DNA from 3 places in the Saccharibacillus brassicae genome. Region 1 is predicted to be linked to each of the others. Evidence: riboswitches for the same ligand, from Rfam matches in the RefSeq annotation. Region 1 holds a riboswitch; each other region holds the start of a gene.
What was found. A riboswitch is a leader RNA that binds a small molecule or an ion and turns the genes downstream of it on or off. The one in region 1 is predicted to bind cyclic di-AMP.
Positions count from the first base shown of each region.

Region 2: another riboswitch for cyclic di-AMP. It lies ahead of FFV09_RS10755 (ubiquitin-like domain-containing protein); the one in region 1 lies ahead of FFV09_RS14975 (C40 family peptidase).
Region 3: another riboswitch for cyclic di-AMP. It lies ahead of secG (preprotein translocase subunit SecG); the one in region 1 lies ahead of FFV09_RS14975 (C40 family peptidase).

Region 1 is NZ_CP041217.1:3,610,876-3,614,079, forward strand. It holds gene FFV09_RS14970 (ABC transporter ATP-binding protein) at 1-264, opposite strand, end outside; gene FFV09_RS14975 (C40 family peptidase) at 733-1,203, opposite strand; cyclic di-AMP (ydaO/yuaA leader) riboswitch at 1,205-1,343, opposite strand; gene FFV09_RS14980 (aspartyl-phosphate phosphatase Spo0E family protein) at 1,694-1,849, shown strand; gene FFV09_RS14985 (CYTH domain-containing protein) at 2,023-2,520, shown strand; gene FFV09_RS14990 (NifU N-terminal domain-containing protein) at 2,617-2,895, shown strand; gene FFV09_RS14995 (pseudouridine synthase) at 3,063-3,204, shown strand, end outside.
Region 2 is NZ_CP041217.1:2,572,968-2,576,171, forward strand. It holds gene FFV09_RS10750 (TatD family hydrolase) at 1-484, shown strand, start outside; cyclic di-AMP (ydaO/yuaA leader) riboswitch at 683-921, shown strand; gene FFV09_RS10755 (ubiquitin-like domain-containing protein) at 1,311-2,738, shown strand; gene rnmV (ribonuclease M5) at 2,870-3,204, shown strand, end outside.
Region 3 is NZ_CP041217.1:2,725,441-2,728,644, reverse strand. It holds gene rnr (ribonuclease R) at 1-787, opposite strand, end outside; gene secG (preprotein translocase subunit SecG) at 1,034-1,267, opposite strand; cyclic di-AMP (ydaO/yuaA leader) riboswitch at 1,703-1,874, opposite strand; gene murI (glutamate racemase) at 2,481-3,204, opposite strand, start outside.

The DNA of each region.
Region 1 (3,204 bases):
CAGCTTGAGTTTCTCGGTGAGGCCGCGCGGCAGCTGGGTCTGCGGGTACTCCGCCGCGTAGTTCAGCAGGGCGCACGCGCCGAGCAGCACGCCGTAGAGCAGCAGCAGGCTGCCTAACTGGCCGAGGCCGGAGGAGAGCGAGATCCGGTCGATCAGCCGTTGAAACGTATGAATGCCGTAAGCCGAAGCGAACTGCAGGGCGAAGCCGAGCAGCACGTACAGCACGATTTGTTTTTTGAACAGGGACACGCTATTTTTTAACACACCAAAAACCGCCTTCCAAAAAGGGAATGAGTCGCTGCGGACGCAGCAAAAAGAGAAGGTTCCGTCCAGCATCATCGTGGTAAAACCAAGGGATGCGATCAGAAGGCAGAGAGCCCCCTTGATAGCCGGTACGCGTTTTGATCCGGCCCGATCCTTAGCTACTTCGAACGATGCGGCAGAACATTCTCCTCGTCACCCCATTTGGAAAGATGGGTTCACTATAGCAAAAAAAGCCCGTTAGGGCAAAATCGAAAAAAAGTTCAAAAAAAGTTCGCGGAAAATGCAACCAAACCGGCGGACTGTCCGTCTATGTAGTATCTGATTAAAAGGAACGGTCCCCGGAGACGATAAAACCCGTTCCCCGGCTCGTGCGCCGGAAGGAACGGGTTAATGGAAGATGTTGATTGAAGCGAATATGGGTGTGATGAATGTGAGAGAGTTGATGAAGACGAAGACGTGCGGAGAAAATCAGCTCTGGACCATTTGACCGTAAGACCAGTCGCTTGTCACGCGCTTGGCGGTCACGTAGCGTTTGCCCCAATACGAATTGGACAGGCTTGCGATGCTGACGCCTTTGCTGCTCGAAGAATTGGCAAACTTGCCGTTGCCTACGTAGAAGCCGACGTGCGAAATTCCGCGTCCCGTCGTGTTGAAGAAGACGAGATCCCCTACGCGGAGATTGGACTTGGATACGGTCGTGCCCTGCTGAGCCTGGCTTGCAGCCGTACGGGCCAGCGAAACGCCGAACTTTTTGAAAATATATCGGGTGAATCCGGAACAATCGAAACCTGAGGTCGTCGTGCCGCCGTATTTGTAAGGCGTGCCCGAGACTTGACTTACTGCGGCGTTAAGTGGTGCGGAGCTGGCGGCATATGTACTTGTGGCCCCCGACGTAAACAAAATGGCTGCTCCCAATACGGAAATGACAAGCTTCTTCAAAAATTTTTCCCCCTGATGCCTACGGAGTTAGCTAAGGGCTCGGTGGTAGGAATTTCCCTATACTCCCTCTGAAACAAGAATAATTCACCCGAAATGGTTCCCCCGTTTTCTTGCGTTAAGAAATTCGGCATTTATTAATATTTTGTAACTATTGATACTCTACCTTACTGACTATCGGTTTGTCAAACGCTCCTTTAAAACATAAAAAACTTATCGACATCGCATGATTATAACAGGCTGAAAACGAAACACAAGTGACAAATTTGTAATTATTGCTGGGAAAAACGCACGTATTTGTTACAATTGGCGGTACGGAAGGTTTCGCAAAGCCCGAACGAACAGCGTTTGATATTTCTTTTTCGGCAGTTTCGTCGTATTCGGCAATAGCTGTGCGCAAAAAAAATTATTTAAAATGTTGGGATTTTATCTCTTGGATTGGTGCTGTTTTACCGATTTATGGTATAGAGGACTCGAGCGGGAGGGCCTGGAGATGAACAACAAAGATATTCAAGATGAGATGGAAAGGCAGCGTCGAATTCTCCATCAGTTGGCCGACGAATACGGTTTCCTCGATCAGCGGGTGCTGGTGCAGTCGCAGAAGCTGGACGAATGGTTGAACGAATACGAACGCTACAAAAACGCATGACGGTTCATGTGAAGTTTTTTTATGAGAACGCTTGCCTGCTTACTGTTCTATTCAAGCGCGTAGCCTACGCGCTTTTTTGCGTTTGCCGTTAAATCGCCTTCTTGGCTTTCGGGGGCCCGATCTTTCGGGGTATACTTATAGAAGAAAATACGGGCATACGAGGAGGAAGCCGCATGGCAACGGAAATCGAACGCAAATTTTTGTTGGATCGCACGCCGGAAGAACTGATCGCCGCCGGATCGTTCCAGCGCCGCTCGCAGCAGACGATCGAGCAGACTTACCTGGCGCTGGACGAGCAGCAGGAGGTGCGCGTGCGCAGACTGGTCGACGCCGATACGGGCGAGGTTGAATATACGCACACGTTCAAGCAGGGCAACGGCATGAGCCGCGAAGAGATCGAATACTCCATTACCGAGAGCATCTACGACCAGCTGTTCCGGGCTTCGGGAGCGGTGCCGCTGACGAAGACCCGGACGACCGGGGAATGGAACGGATTCACGGTCGAACTGGACCGGTACGAACAGCTCGACCTGACGGTGGCCGAAGTCGAATTCGGGTCGCTCGAAGACGCGCAGGCGTTCTCCCCACCCGATTGGTTCGGCGAGGATATCAGTTCCAAGCGCGAATACAGCAACAAAAAAGTGTGGAAAGAACTGCAAAACCGCGCTTGAGGCCCGGCCGCTTCGAAAGAGTCGGCGCCGCAGGGCGGCCATATGTTACAATAGAGCCAATTCGTCCGCTTTCCGGCGGACAAATTTACGAAAGAGGTGAGGACTATCACGGTTCAAATTCATGTTCAACAAACGCCTAATCCCAATTCGGTTCGGGTCGGAGCGGATTCCGTTCTGTTCGAAGGTCCCAAAAGCACGTCGGTCAAAGCGGGAGAGCCGAGCGAGCATCCGCTGGCTGCGGCGCTCGTCGAAATCGACGGCGTGGACAACATTTTCGGCATGCGCGACTTCGTGACGGTCAGCAAACTGCCGGACGCAAGCTGGGACGATATCCTGCCCCAGGTCGAAGAAGCGTTCCGACGCGTATATCCATAGGACGCAGGTTTCGCTTGCCGAAGCCTTGACGTCCTGATCGACGAACGTCTCCTCCGACGGCATTGGGTTTCGCTTTCGGGTCGGGAGACGTTTTTGTTTGGATCTATAATGAAGTCAAACAGCCGGCTTCCGGTTATTACAATAGAGAAGACGAAAGTTGGACGAGCATGCGCATCAACAAATACGTGAGCGAGAGCGGTTACTGCTCGCGGCGGGAGACGGACCGGTTGATCGCCGCCGGGCGTATCGCGATCAACGGGGAAGCGTGCGCCGCCGGCGCCGACGTGCTTCCCGGCGATACGGTGACGA
Region 2 (3,204 bases), 1.0 Mb from region 1:
TTACCACTGGGACAAATCGCCCAAAGACGTTCAGCATCGGGTGCTGCGGGAGCAGATCGCGCTGGCGAAACGGGTCAAGCTGCCGATCGTGATCCACAACCGCGAAGCCCACGAAGACACGATCCGAATCCTCAAGGAAGAGAACGCTTCGGAAGTCGGCGGCATCATGCATGCGTTCTCCGGCAGCTGGGAAACGGCCAAAATCTGCCTCGACCTGGGCTTCCATCTCTCGTTCGGCGGACCGGTCACTTTCAAGAACGCCAAGCAGCCCAAAGAGGTGCTTGAGAAGACGCCGATGGACCGGCTGCTGATCGAGACGGATGCGCCGTATTTGACGCCGCATCCGTACCGCGGAAAGCGCAACGAGACCGCTTATGTTCGCCTCGTCGCCGAGACAGCCGCCCAGCTAAAAGGAATTTCTCTGGAAGAAATTGCCGAACAGACAATGAAAAATGCGAATAAACTTTTTGGTATCGGTTCTTAAAGAGAGCAAATGCGGTGAAAAGAAGAGTATTTACGAGATATTAATCTCTTAGGTCCAAAAAAGGGCAGAAGATTACAAATTTTTAACCTTTTACTCTGAAATACGTCAAAACGAGCAGCTTTACAAACAAGTGTGAAAAAAGCTATTATCTTGTCAGTGATTAATCCGGCCGTATGTTCGGTTAATCCGACAAATTCATGTACCGTCTCGCTGAATCTTCGTCAGGAATGACGAAGAACGGGGGAACCCGAAGCGGTCTGCCGATTATGATTTCCGAACTCACCGTTCGGCGAAAGCAGCCCGTGGTCGATTCCTTTTCAACTGGGTCTACGGGGTGAATTGGAGGTCTTCTCGCCATGAGCGGAAGAACCGACATAGGACGACTCTCTTCGTCCGAACCCGACAGCTAACCTCGTAAGCGCACAATAAGAGAGAGGCAGCCACGCGCCTTATGTTTTCCTCAGATCGTCAACTTGTCGATTTTATAAGAGGGAAGCCCGCGGAAGAGTCCTCTTAAGTTTTCTTAAGCCGCTCTTTCCACAGGCTTCTTTTGTTTTATGGCAGTTCTGCCGGAGGGAACAGCGTACATAAGGGTGGGATTCAAGGCTGAACTTTTAGACCGGGATGAACGTAGAGACGTGTTCTCCGATCGGAATCGGGAGGAACATACGGGAAGCACGCTTTTTGCGCTGCCCGTTTCTACGAAAAAATAGCAAGTAGTCGCGTCAATTTTTCTATGTATGCACTTGACGGCGGGGCTATGGAGGAGGACGGAAGAGTGGGAATTTTCACCAAAGAAGACACCCATGGTTCACGATCATCCAGCATGACTTACGCTTGGCGTTGGAAACGCCAGAACGGGCTTCAAATTTTGGGTGTCGCACTATTCGTCGTCGCAGTCGTGACGATGGTACTGCTCGGACTGTATGCACAGGCCGAGAAGCATATTGTGCTGATCGTAGACGGAAAAGAACAAGCGGTAAGCACGCATAAAGGCAGCCTTCAGGAACTGCTGGACGAGCATTCGCTCAGCCTGAAGCCTCAAGATGACGTATCGATGGCGCTCGGCGCTTCGGTTCAGGACGGCGATCGCATCGCGATCACGACAGCCGTACCCGTCACCTTGACGATCGACGAGAAAAGCGAGAAGCGCTTCACGACCGAGAAAACGGTAGCCGCGGCGCTCGCAAGCTGGGACGTCGAGCTCGGCCAATTCGATAAAATCTCGGTACCGGTCAGCTCCCCCGTCCAAAACGGCGGAGCGGTGAACATCACCACGGCCGTGCCGGTCACGGTATCCGTCGACGGCAAAAGCAAGCAGGCCTATACCGCCGAGAAAACGGTAGCCGCGGCGCTTGAAGGATGGGAAATCCCGTTCAGCGCGCACGACAAGATCTCCGTACCGCTGAGCGCCGCCGTCGAAGCGGACAGCAAGATCGCGATTACGACCGCCATTCCGATCAACCTGACGGTAGGCGGAGAATCGCAAAAGACCCTGACGACCGAAAGAACGGTTGAAGGCGCGCTGTCCGCGATGGACATCGAGCTGGGCGAACACGACAAAGTGTATCCGGGCGCTACGGCTCCATTGACGGAGAACGCCGACGTGTCCGTGTACCGCATCAACAAGTTCACGGCCGATCAGGAAGTCAAAGTACCGTACAAGACGATTGAAAAAGAAGACTCCTCGCTGCTGAAAGGCAAAACCAAAACGGTCCAGGCCGGCGTCGAAGGCGTCGTGGTCCACAAGGTCGAAAAGGTGTATCAAGACGGAGAATTCGTAACCAAGTACGTCGTCGACAAAAAAGTCAAAACCGAAAAGCAGGACGAGATCATCGCCGTCGGCACGAAAGAGCCGGTCGTCGAGAAGACGTTTGCGCCGGCAGCCGCCGCCAAACCGTCGGCCAAAGCGGCCTCCGCCAAGTCTTCCTCGTCCGCCAAAGGATTCGAATATAAAACCGTGCTGACCGGCGTGGCCGCTACCGCTTATTCTTCGGAACAACCGGGTATCGGAACGCGCACCGCAACGGGCACGACCGTGGCCGAAGGCCGTACGATCGCTGTCGATCCGAACGTAATTCCGCTCGGATGGTGGGTCTATATCGAAGGATACGGATACCGCAAAGCGGAAGACACAGGCAGCGCGATCAAAGGCAAGAAGATCGACATGTACTACGACAGCCTCGGAGCGGCGCTGAACTTTGGCCGCAAATCCGGTCTGACGATTTACGTGATCGGACCGAACAAGCCGTAACGAAGTTCGTTTCCGAAGCGGGCGTTTACGCTGACGGCCGCCGGATGCTATAATCAACCGTATAGGAAACGAAACCGAAGAAGAGGAGGTTCTCCTCTTCTTTTTGTTATGAGAGCCAAAGGAGCGGACACATGATCAGAGAAATGATTGTCGTGGAAGGACGCGACGATACGGTCGCGATCAAGCGGGCGGTCGACGCGGACACGATCGAGACCGGAGGGTCGGCGATCGGGGCGGCGGTAATTCGCCGCGTCAAGCTGGCGATGGAGCGGCGGGGCGTAATCATTTTGACCGATCCGGATTTTGCGGGAGAACGGATACGCAAAATCGTGGCACAGAAAGTGCCCGGCTGCAAGCACGCTTTTATTCCCGAAGCCGATGCCACGCGCAAAGGCGATATCGGCGTCGAGAACGCTTCGCCGGAAGCGATTCGCCGCGCGCTGGAGCGGGTGCATACGGAGATGCC
Region 3 (3,204 bases), 890 kb from region 1:
CTTCGCCGTCGATCGTGACGATCTGCTTGCCGCGCAGGTCGCGCCGGCCCTGGCTGTTGATCTCTTCGTCGGAGATCGTCTCCGGCGCCTGCTCCGCTTCTTCGAGCACTTCGTCCGGGAAAGACTCCGGCAGCTGGTGCTTGCGGATGATCGACAGGATGTCGACGCCCGGGTCGCTGTTATAGCCCAGCACTTCGATAACTTCGCCCTGGGCCGCCGCGCGGCCTTCCGGGTAGGCGATAATGCTCACGACGACCTTCTGGCCGTTCAGCGCGCTTCCGGACCGTCCGGCCGGGATAAAGATGTCGCGCGTGATGCGCTTGTCGTCCGGAAGCACGAAGCCGAACGATTCCTCGTCCTGGTACGTGCCGACGATCTGCGTCACGGCGCGCTTGACGACCCGCACCACTTCGCCTTCCATGCGTCCGTTCGAAGAACGGCGCGACGCGATGCGAATCAGCACCGTATCGCCGTTCATCGCGCTCAGCATGTCGTTCGCGTTAATGTATACGTCCGCGTGTTCGCGATCCTCGGGAATCAGGAAACCGAAGCCCTTGGCATGCGTTTGCAAACGTCCGCGCAGCAAATCCATACGTTCCGGTACGCCATAGCACTGGGTACGCGTCAGTACGATCTTGCCTTCTTCTTCAAGTCCGTTGAGCATGTTCATAAACTCCCGAAACTGTTCCGCATCGTCGATGCCGAAATGTTGCTCCAGTTCCTGGTGCGTCATCGGCTTGTAGGCGCTCTCGCGCATAAAGCCCAGCAGCATATCTTCCGTTATCATGGTTATCACCTCAAAATGGCTCCGGCTGCCTACAGACCGCCCGATCGGCTGCAGATCGCGAATGCTCGATTTTTTCTTCTACATTCTCTATTATACGTTAAAAGTACCCGCGCTGGCGCATGCTTAATCCTTGCTTGCTTTTTCGTACGCATTTATTTGAATATATACAAAAAAAAGCCCTCGTCTCCCTTGAATCCAAGGATCAACGAAGGCTTCCCGGGCAGTCCAACCGCCCCGATCGCCGGGTTAGTTGGTCAGAGCCGTAGTCAACAACGCCATGATTACGAATCCGGCACCCAGTACGACGGTCGTGCGCTCAAGCACCAAGTCCATGCCGCGAGCTTTGCTTTTGCCGAACAGATGCTCCGCACCGCCGGAAATTGCGCCGGCCAAGCCTGCGCTTTTGCCTTTTTGCAGCAGTACGACCGTGATCACACCGACAGCAAAGATCAAGAGAACTACCTTCAGAAAGATTTCCATGTCGTTTAACCTCCTAAGCGTAAGCCGCGTATCCTGTATCGATTGAATCAGAGTTTCTAAAATGGAAAACAGCATTTTTAGTCTACCATAGTTCTCGGTATTTGACAATCGACCAAGGGCAGACCGGATGCGGAAAAGAATGGGCGATCCCTGCAAGCGGACATTAAGAAGCCGCGCGGCGGCTGGATCTCCCGCGGCGCGGCTTCGGTTCATTTGACGGTATGGGGACGTACGGCCCTGACAAGCTCGCGCTTAACGGCGCTGCTCTTTGGCTTGAACCGTACGGTCGGTCCAGAGAATGTATCCCGCGGATACGGCCGTAAGGACCAGAATGGCCATGATGATCATGGCATCCGACATGCTTTTTCCTCCTCTGCTGATGTGGCTCCGGTGTGACGTGTGAGAATGGCCTGGTTTTCGAAAGATGCGAAAAAGGTCACCTCTCCTGCTCTGCTTACGAGGTTAGCTGACGGATTGGGACGCAAGAGTCGCCCCGCCTGCCGCAGATCCGGCGTACCGGAGAGCGTCAGGCTTCACCCCATGAGCGCCTGCGCGGCGTCTCGATCGGTTCCCCCGTTTTTATCGAAAAATTCAGCAGTCTAATCTGGGTCTTCGTGTTCGAGTGACGAATCTCATCATCCTTTCCGAAAAGTGGGCGGCATGCCGGAACGTTCGATGTGCCAAGCTTCGAAAGTCCGGGAAGAAGCGGCAATTTTCCCGCGCCTCGCGCGGTGATATGCTGCTTTTATGAACCGTATCTTAACCCCTTCTGACACCTCGTGTAAAGGATGAACCTGAGCGTTTTTTGCGGGTTTGGGCGTTAAAAGCTGACATTGGAATCTCCCACGAAGCCGGATCTTTCCTTTTCGCGGAAAACCTCCCGTTTGCTCGATTTAGCTCTGAAAATGCGGCTGAAAAAGCAGCCTGCGGCACTTTGCCGGAGCTTGATGGGCCGTTTAGGTCGAAAAGCGGATTTTGTTACCGTTTTCATATGCGGAAACGAAGTCGTTTTGTGCATCCTGCCCGGCCTTGCGGGACGTTCGTTCGGAGCGGGATTTGCCCTGCGCGGGCGCGAGAAAAAAGCCTGAGACGAGTCGCAGGCTTCGAAGATCGGAAAGGCGGATCGCAAGTCCGCGCAGCTTCCGTGAAGGCTCCGACCGTACGCGGCGGGAGCTTTTTATTGATTCTTTCGGGTTCTTTTCCTATTCAAATCTCAAAGCATTACGCCGTTCAAAATTGCCCACGCGCGCTCAAGCTTGGCCTGATAGGCCGGATCGTCCGCGGAGTTCATGAACCGCACGCGCCCGCTTCCGCCGCCGGCCAGCCCGCGCTCTTCGAGAACGCGCGCCACTCTCCGCACCGTGCCGGCGCTTCCGTCGATGACCCGGATATGCGGCGGCAGAATCTGTTCCAGCAGCTCCGCATAATACGGGTAATGCGTGCAGCCGAGCACCAGCGTGCCGTAGCGGCTTAGGTCGAACCGGTCGAATTTGCGCAAAAAGTAAGGACCGAGCTCGGCCGGATCAAACTTCAGCGCTTCGCAGTATTCCACGAGTTCCGGCATCGGCAGCGAATCGACGATCCCCAGATCGTCCACGCGCGACACCAGATCCCGGTATTTGGCCTGGCTGAGCGTCAGTTCGGTCGCCAGCACCAGCACGCGCCGCCCGCTCGCCCCGTTCATCTCGACGGCCGGCTTGACCGCCGGTTCCATCCCGATCACGGGCACGTCGTAGGTGCGCCGCAGCTCGGTCGCCGCTACGCTGGTCGCCGTATTGCACGCGATGACGAGTGCTTTGACGCTTTGGCCCAAAATGCGCTCCGCCGCTTCGCAGACGTATTCCGTCACCTGTTCTTTGGTCTTCGGCCCGTAAGGGACATGCAGCGTATCCGCGAAAAAAATAAAGTCCTCGTTCGGAAGGCTGCGGGCCGCTTCG